DNA from 2 places in the Flexivirga aerilata genome. Region 2 is predicted to be linked to the other one. Evidence: riboswitches for the same ligand, from Rfam matches in the RefSeq annotation. Region 2 holds a riboswitch; the other holds the start of a gene.

Region 1 (4,206 bases), 120 kb from region 2:
CCCGGTCTTCGGCGGTATGGCGGTGCTGCTCCTCCTCGCCATGCTCGCGGCCCGGCGCTGGCGGCTGGCCGCCGCAGCCGCACTCGTCGCGGCCGCGCCGGTCGTCATCGGCGTGCAGTCGATGACCGGCGACACCGTGCCGCCCGGACCGCGCGACGAGGTGGTGATGACCAGCAACCTCGAGCTGGGCTCGGCCGATCCGCGCGAGGTCGTCGCCGCCGTGCGGGCGCAGCGCGTCACCACGCTGGTGCTCACCGAATGCACGCCGCCGCAGCTCGCGCGGCTTCGAGCGGCGGGCCTCGACACGCTGCTGCCCGAGCAGGCGGGGCAGACCGCGGACGGGCCGCGGGGCACCGTCATACGCAGCAGGCATCCGTTGCGGCTGATCGCGCTGCACCCGGGCGGGCGTTTCCCGTTCAGCCCCGAGGTGCAGGTGGGCACCGGCCGGGGCAGCTACCGGCTGCGGGCGGTGCACACCGCGGCGCCGCTGCCGGACATCGTCGGCGACTGGCGGGCCGGTCTGCGGTCGATCGGCGCGTGGCAGAAGAATCTGCCGCAGCGCGAAAACGTCGTGATGGCAGGCGATTTCAACGCCTCGGCCGCCATGCCCGCCTTCCGCAAGGCGATCGACGGGATGACCGACTCCAGCCGCGCCGCCGGAGCCGGCTGGCGGCGCACCTGGCCGCACGGCCGCGCCTACCCGCCCTTCGTGCAGCTGGACCACGTGGTGTCCCGCGGCTTCGGGGTGGTGCGCGACGGCACCGTCGCGATCGCCGGCACCGATCACCTGACCTACTGGGCGCGGCTGCGGCCGCAGTGATGCCGGCTCAGTAGATGCCGGCGCAGACGGGGCGGGCTCAGACAGGGCCGGCTCAGACAGAGGCGGCTCAGACAGGACCGGCTCAGCAGGTCACCAGGGGAGGGGCTCACTGAGGTCGCGCGGGTCGGCGGGGGCCGACCAGCCGGTCTCGGTGTGCACGTAGGACAGCTGTGGCCCGTCCTCGACGAGGCGCCGCACGGCGGTGATCAGCCGGTCGACGTGCTCGCCGGTGGTGGCCAGGCCGAGGCTCGCGCGGACGGCGGTCTGCCCGGGGCCGACGATCGCGTCGCACAGCAGGTGGGCACAGAAGCGCCCGTCGCGCACCGCGATCGCCTGCTCGTCGGCCAGCACCTGCGACACCAGCGACGGTTCGTAGCCCTCGACGGTGAACGTCACCACCCCCACATTGGGCCGGTCCCCGAGCGCCTCGATCACCCGCACGCCGTCGATCGCGGCCAGCCCGGCGCGCAGCCGGCCGTGCAACTGCTCCTCGTGCGCCTCGATGGTGGCGCGATGGGCGCCGAGTGTCGCGCAGGCCGCGGCGATCGCGATCGCGCCCACGGCGTTGGGCGTGCCGCCCTCGTGCCGGGCCGGCCCCGTCTGCCACTGGGTATGACGGGGAGTCACTGCCGCGGTCGCCCCGCCCGCGGGCAGGTAGGGGCTCGCCGCGTCGAGCCAGTCGCTGCGGCCGGCGAGGACGCCTGCGCCATACGGGGCATAGAGCTTGTGGCCGGAAAACGCGACCCAGTCGACGCCCAACTGCTCGAGGTCCAGCTCGCGGTGTGGCGCGTACTGCGCCGCGTCGAGCACCGTGCGAGCGCCGAATTCCTTTGCGACCGCGACGAGTTCGGCGACCGGCCACACCTCGCCGGTGACGTTGCAGGCTCCGGTGATGACAACCAGCTGATGGCGGGCGGGGGAGTCCTGCAGGGCCCCCCGCAGCAGTGCGACCGCGTCGTCGGCGCTGTCGGGCACCGGCAGCCGGGTGGTGGTGCGCGCCGGCCACGGCAGCAGCGCGGCGTGGTGGGCCGACTCCCAAGCGATCACCCGGGTGCGGCGCGGCAGGCAGTGTGCGAGCAGCCGCAGCGCGTCGGTGGTGTTGCGGGTGAAGACGACCTGGTCGCCGTCGCGCGCGCCGACGAACTGCCCGACCTGCGCCCGGGCCGCCTCGAACCAGCCGGTCGTCACCCGGCTGGCGTAGCCGGCGCCGCGGTGCACCGAGCCGTAGCGGCGCTGCACCCGCTCCGCGGCCTCGGCGACCGCGACCAGGGCGGGCGTGGTCGCGCCGTGGTCGAAGTTGGCGTAGTCGGTGACCGTGCGGTGCACGGTCGGCACCCCGAGGTCGTCGGAGACGGTGCGGGGCAGCCCGGCGACGACCGGCCGGATCGATGGGCCGTGCGTGCCGCCCTGCGTGCCGGCCAGGCCGAGCCGGCGCGGCGTCCCGGCGGATGCGGTGGACGTGGGGGACGTGGTGGTCGAAGCGGTGCGGGAGGCGGTCTGCCTCGCGGTGGCCTCTGAGGTGGTGTGCTGGACGCTGGCGGTGCTCATGGGCTTGCTCCTCGTCGGTCAGGGACCGACGGGCGTTCGCGAGCGTCGATCCGCGCTTGCCGGCGTGGGTGTCACGCCGACCCGGTCGTCACCCGGAGCACCCCACCGCGGAAGGAGGGTTGCCGCTCAGCAAGCCGGGGCTTGACGCTGAGACTCATGACCTGGGTCCGACCATAGAGGATCGGCCGCCGGCGAGGGCAACCGCCGTCCGTATGCCGGGCGCTCGCGCGCCGGCGGCTGCGCTCTCGGGCCGGGCAGCTGCCCGTCTGCCCCTCGAGCCAACGGTTGCCGTCTGTGTGACGACGGTCGCGCGCACCCCGACCGGCGTGTAACTGCTGTGACTGGTGGGGTCGTCGCGTACGGTGTTTTCGTGCCTACCCGTCCGTCCACCACGACGTCCACCGCCCGCGCCACGCGCAGCACCACGTCCGGCTCCGGGTCGCGGTCGAGCAGCGGCGGCGCGAAGTCGCGACCGGCGTCCGGTCGCACCTCGAGCCGACCGCCGGCCAAGCGTGCGTCCGGTGCCAGTGCCCGCGCCGGCGGCAAGGCGCAGGGCGGCGGCCTGCCGCTGCCGTTGCGCGCCGCCCGCGGCACCTGGATGGGTGTCGCCCACGTCGCCGGCGGCGCCGCCCGCCGGGTCGGCCACTCCGCGCGCGAGCTCGAGCCGGAGCTGCGCCGCGACGGGCTCGGTTTCGCCCTGGTCGCCGCGGCGGTCGTCATCGCGGCCCGCGAGTGGTGGGGCCTCGCCGGAGCAGCGGGCGACGTCATCCATGCGATCGTCGCCGGCACGTTCGGCCTGGGCGCCCTCGTGCTGCCGCTCGTGCTCGTGCTGATCGGCGTGCACCTGATGCGCTCGCCGCGCGGCCATCACGCCACCAACCGGGTGCTGATCGGGCTGGCGCTGTTCGCAGTCTCGGTCTGCGGCGTCACGAGCATCGCCAAGGGCGTGCCGCAGCCGGGCAGTGGCGAAGCGCTGCGCGACGCCGGCGGCATCATCGGCTTCCTCGCCTCCAGCCCGGTCGTCGCCGCGGTCCACACCGCGGGCGCCCTCGTGCTGCTGTTGCTGCTCGGCATCTTCAGCGTGCTGGTGATGACGGCGACGCCGGTGAGCATGATCCCCGAGCGTATCCAGCAGGTGCGGACGCGGCTGTTCGACCACCACCCCGACGACGGGTATGACGAGGGTCCCGTCGACGCGGTCGCCGGCGACCTGCACGGCGACCAGATCGACGGCCCGAAGAAGCGCCACCGCAAGAGCTCCAAGAAGGCCGACGGGCAGGGCGACGGCCTCGACGGCGACGAGGCGTTCGAGCAGGCCGCGACCGTCGCGCCGCGCCGCACCAAGGGCGGCCGCGTGCTGCGGCCGGGCGAGAAGGCTCCCGCCGCCGATGTCTACGACGTCGACGCCGCCGGCACCGACGCCGCCGATGCGGACGCACCGGCGTCGCGGCCCGTCCCCGACGGTGCGTCCGACCGGCCCGCCGCCGGCGAGACCCGCGCCGTGCCCCTGCCGGGCACGACCGGGGCGCCGCCCGCTGCCGCCGCGGCTCCCGGTCCGAAGCCGGGCCTGGAGGCCCCGCCGACCACGCCGCTGCCGCAGCGGGTCGAGCAGCTCCAGCTGGCCGGCGACGTCACCTACACGCTGCCGTCCGCCGAGGTGCTGCAGCCGGGCACCCCGCACAAGGCGCGCTCGGCCGCCAACGACCGGGTCGTCGAGGCGCTCACCGAGACGCTCGAATCCTTCGGCGTCGACGCCCAGGTCACCGGCTTCACCCGCGGCCCGACCGTCACCCGCTACGAGGTCGAACTCGGCTCGGGCACCAAGGTCGAGCGGGTCA
Region 2 (4,206 bases):
CACCCGGACGTGACCGCGCTCGCCCGCCTCGACCCGCGATCGCTGCAGATCCTCCGGACGCTGGTCGAAGCGGACAGCCTGCGCCGCGCGGCGACGACCCTCGGCATACATCACTCGACGCTGCAGGCCCGCCACGAGGCTTTGACCCGGTCGCTGGGTTATGACCCGCGCACCGCGATCGGCAAGATCCGCTTTGCCGCTGCGGCAATGCTCTTGCGGCTCAACAACTTCCGCGACGCGCATCCGGCGGACTGACACGCGCGGATCCGCCGCGTTCGGCGGTGTCGGCCGCTGATCCGCCGCGCCAACCTGGTCCCACCAACCTCGATCAGGAGCGGAGTGGACACATGACATGGCCTGCAGGAGAAGCGGCATTCGTCACCGGAGCGGCGTCGGGCATCGGTCTCGGCATCGCTCGCGCACTGGTGGCACAGGGGGCGAAGGTGGCGCTCGCCGACGTCGACGCGGAGCGCCTGGCGGCGGTCGAGCGTGAGCTGACCGCGTCGGGCGGCACGGTCACCGCGGTCGAGCTCGACGTCAGCGATGCCGACGGCTGGACGGCCGCCGCTGACGCCGCCGAACAGGCGGTCGGGCCGATCTCGATCCTCATCAACAATGCGGGGGTCAACGGCGGCGGCGCCATCGAGCAGACTCCGCTGAAGTCGTGGCGCTGGGTGTTCGCGGTCAACGTCGAGGGGCAGTTCCTCGGGGTGTCGACGTTCCTGCCGCGGTTCACCGAGCGCGGCGGCGCCGCGCACATCCTCAACACCGCGTCGGTCGCCGGGCTGCTGCCGATGGTCAATGTGGGCGCCTACGTCTCCTCGAAGTTTGCCAGCGTCGGCTTCTCCATGGCGTTGCGTGACGAGTTGCGCGGGAGCGACATCACGGTGTCGCTCCTCGCGCCCGGCACCGTCGCCACCGCCATCAACCGCAACGCCGCGCAGGCCGAGGCGGCACTCCTCGGGACCGAGGTCGACGAGGAGGCGGTCGAGGCCAACGACGGGGTGATCGCGCACGGCGCCGACCCGGATCTGGTGGGGGAGCAGGTCGTCGACGCGATGCGGCAGGGGCAGTTCCTCATCGTCACCCACCGCGAGTTCGGCACCCTGGTCCGGCGCGTCCACGAGGAGGTGGAGGCGGCGTTCGAGGAGTTCGACGGTCGCTACGGCCCCGATCCCGCCGGGCAGATGATGCTCGGCGGCACGGACCCGGTGGCCCGTCCGAAATAAGAGATGGTTATGACATGGTGCGCATGTCGCGATAATGTCGCGCGCAGGTCATGAGTGCCAGCGCCAAGCCCCGGCTCGCTGGCCGGCAACCCTCCTGTCGCGGTGGGGTGCCCCGGGTGAGGACCTGGCCGGCGGTGCCGATCGCCGCCGGCAAGCGCGGACATCACGACCGTGGGTCCGCCGTCGGGCGCGGGTGACCTCGCTGCTCGGCGAACGAGCACGAAAGGCGTCCCATGAGCGACGACACCCCCAACTGGTCCTTCGAGACCCGGCAGATCCACGCGGGCCAGACCGCCGACGCGGCGACCGGTGCGCGGGCGTTGCCGATCTACCAGACCACGTCCTACGTCTTCAACGACACCGAGCACGCGGCAAATCTGTTCGGGCTCAAGGAATTCGGCAACATCTACACCCGGCTGATGAACCCGACGACCGACGTCGTCGAGCAGCGGATCGCCAGCCTCGAGGGTGGCGTCGGGGCGCTCCTCGTGGCGTCGGGTCAGGCCGCCGAGACGCTCGCCTTCCTCAACATCGCGCAGGCCGGTGACCACATCGTCGCCAGTCCGAGCCTGTATGGCGGGACGTTCAACCTGCTCAAGCACACGTTGCCGAAGCTGGGCATCGAGACGACGTTCGTCGAGGACACCTCCGACCCGGCGAGCTGGGAGGCGGCCTTCCGGCCGAACACCAAGCTGGTCTTCGCCGAGACGATCGCCAACCCCAAGCAGGAGATCCTCGACGTCGAGACCGTGGCCAAGCTGGCGCACGACCACGGCGTCCCGCTGGTCGTCGACAACACGGTCGCCACGCCGTACGTCCTGCGGCCGATCGAGCACGGCGCCGACATCGTGATCCACTCGGCGACCAAATACCTTGGCGGACATGGCACTTCGATCGGCGGCGTGATCGTCGACAGCGGCAACTTCGACTTCGGCAAGGACCCGGAGAAGTTCCCCGGCTTCAACACCCCGGAGGAGTCCTACCACGGTCTCGTCTATGCCCGTGACCTCGGCGTCGGCAGTGACCTCGGCGCCAACCTGGCGTTCATCCTCAAGGCGCGCGTCCAGCTGCTGCGCGACCTGGGCGCGTCGATCTCGCCGTTCAACGCGTTCCTGCTCGCCCAGGGCATCGAGACCCTGAGCCTGCGCATCGAGCGGCACATCGACAACGCCCGCAAGGTCGCCGAGTGGCTGCAGCAGCAGGACCAGGTGAAGTCGGTGCGCTGGGCGTCGCTGCCGGACAACGAATACTTCGAGCTGGCACAGAAATACACCCCGCGCGGCTCGGGCGCCGTGGTGTCGTTCGAGATCGACGGTGGCGTCGACGCCGGCCGCAAGTTCGTCGAGGCACTCACCCTGCACTCGCACGTCGCCAACATCGGCGACGTGCGGTCGCTCGCGATCCACCCGGCGTCCACCACCCACTCGCAGGGTCCCGACGAGGACCGGCTCGCGGCCGGCGTGACCCCGGGCCTGGTGCGGCTGGCCGTCGGCATCGAGCACGTCGACGACATCATCGCCGACCTCGAGCAGGGTTTCCGCGCCGCCAAGAGCTGACCGACCGGGGGAGCCCGGGTATGACGAATCGCTCGTCGTACCCGGGCATTTCCTTGCCCCGGCACAAATTCGGTTGCTCGCGCGCATACCCGGCGAGCACGATGACGGCGGCCCACTCGGCGACGCTCTCGTCGCCGGCCGATCGGAAGGAGCGTGACATGACGAAAGTCATCGGCGTGACCCACGCCGCTCACCCGTGCACCGATCGGAGCAACACCCATGCACACACCACACGAGGGCGCCTCCCAGGCTGACCCCGACGCCGGGATCGACCCGCGATTCACCTTCTCCTATCAGCAGATCGGCGACCTGGCGGACGGCCAGCGCTGGTCCACCTGGGGCGACTGCGAGCCGCTGTGCCGTGGTCCCGAGCCCTGGCCGGACTGGCTCGTCACCGATGATGCCGCCGTCGACACCGAGCTCGGAGTCCTGAAGACCGGCAAGGAGGCCGACGTCTTCCTCGTGGAGCGGTCGGCGCCCCTCGACGACCGCAGTGTCGTGATGGCCGCCAAGCGCTACCGCGACAGCGGACACCGCACGTTCCACCGCAACGCCGCCTACACCGAGGGGCGCAAGCTGCCGCGCAAGGGAGGGCGCGACGCGCGAGCGGTCGCCAAGGGCACCGCGCACGGCCGGGCGGTCGCCGCCGGGATGTGGGCGCGCGCGGAGTGGGAGGCGATGGTCCGCCTGCATCAGGCCGGCCTGCCGGTGCCCTATCCGGTGCAGATCGACGGCACCGAGGTGCTGATGGAGCTGGTCACCGCACCCGACGGCTCGCCGGCGCCGCGTCTCGCAGCGGCCCGGCCGACCCCGGAGTTGTTGCAATCATTGTGGATTCAGTTGTCCGAGGCGGTTGTGAGGCTGGCCGCCGCGGGTCTGGTGCACGGCGACCTGTCGGCATACAACCTGCTGGTCGCGGGTGATCGCCTGGTGGTCATCGACCTGCCGCAGGCCGTCGACGTGGTCGGCAACCCGCACGGTTTCGAGCTGCTGCACCGCGACTGCACCAATGTCGGCCGGTGGTTCACCGGCCGCGGGCTCGACGTCGACCCGGAGGAGTTGTTCGCCACCGCACTCGCGCAGGCCGTATGACGCGAGCCGCTCGTCTCCTAGTGCCCTGAGTCAGAAATAGAACAGGTGCGCAACGGGCAAAGGTGCTGGTCAGGCGCGAAGCGACTGTCCAGCACCTTTGCCCGCGCCGCACTAGGGTGGGCACCGTGCGAAGGCTCCGCTTCCGGGCAACTCGCGCGGCCGTGGTCGCGGCCGCGCTGCTCGGCGTCGCGGCCTGCTCGGGGCAGGTGGCATCGGCGCCGCCGAGCTTTTCCGAACGCGGCTGGGGCGGCAGCTCGCCGGCACCCAGCGGCGCCGGGCCGGGCGCGAGCAGGGCGCCGAGGCCGGTCACCGACGCGGGCGCCATCGGC

What was found. Region 2 has a riboswitch for S-adenosylmethionine ahead of HJ588_RS10040 (bifunctional o-acetylhomoserine/o-acetylserine sulfhydrylase). Riboswitches for the same ligand answer to the same signal wherever they lie in the genome.
Region 1: it holds a riboswitch for S-adenosylmethionine, as region 2 does, so the genes downstream of both, HJ588_RS09540 (aminotransferase class V-fold PLP-dependent enzyme) here and HJ588_RS10040 (bifunctional o-acetylhomoserine/o-acetylserine sulfhydrylase) in region 2, are expected to answer to the same signal.

The regions. Positions count from the first base shown of each region.
Region 1 is NZ_JABENB010000001.1:2,009,684-2,013,889, forward strand. Features, by position in the region: gene HJ588_RS09535 (endonuclease/exonuclease/phosphatase family protein) at 1-820, shown strand, start outside; gene HJ588_RS09540 (aminotransferase class V-fold PLP-dependent enzyme) at 911-2,368, opposite strand; SAM riboswitch class IV at 2,416-2,530, opposite strand; gene HJ588_RS09545 (DNA translocase FtsK) at 2,967-4,206, shown strand, end outside.
Region 2 is NZ_JABENB010000001.1:2,130,900-2,135,105, forward strand. Features, by position in the region: gene HJ588_RS10030 (CdaR family protein) at 1-255, shown strand, start outside; gene HJ588_RS10035 (SDR family NAD(P)-dependent oxidoreductase) at 348-1,229, shown strand; SAM riboswitch class IV at 1,276-1,392, shown strand; gene HJ588_RS10040 (bifunctional o-acetylhomoserine/o-acetylserine sulfhydrylase) at 1,463-2,785, shown strand; gene HJ588_RS10045 (serine protein kinase RIO) at 3,005-3,877, shown strand; gene HJ588_RS20000 (DUF4185 domain-containing protein) at 4,003-4,206, shown strand, end outside.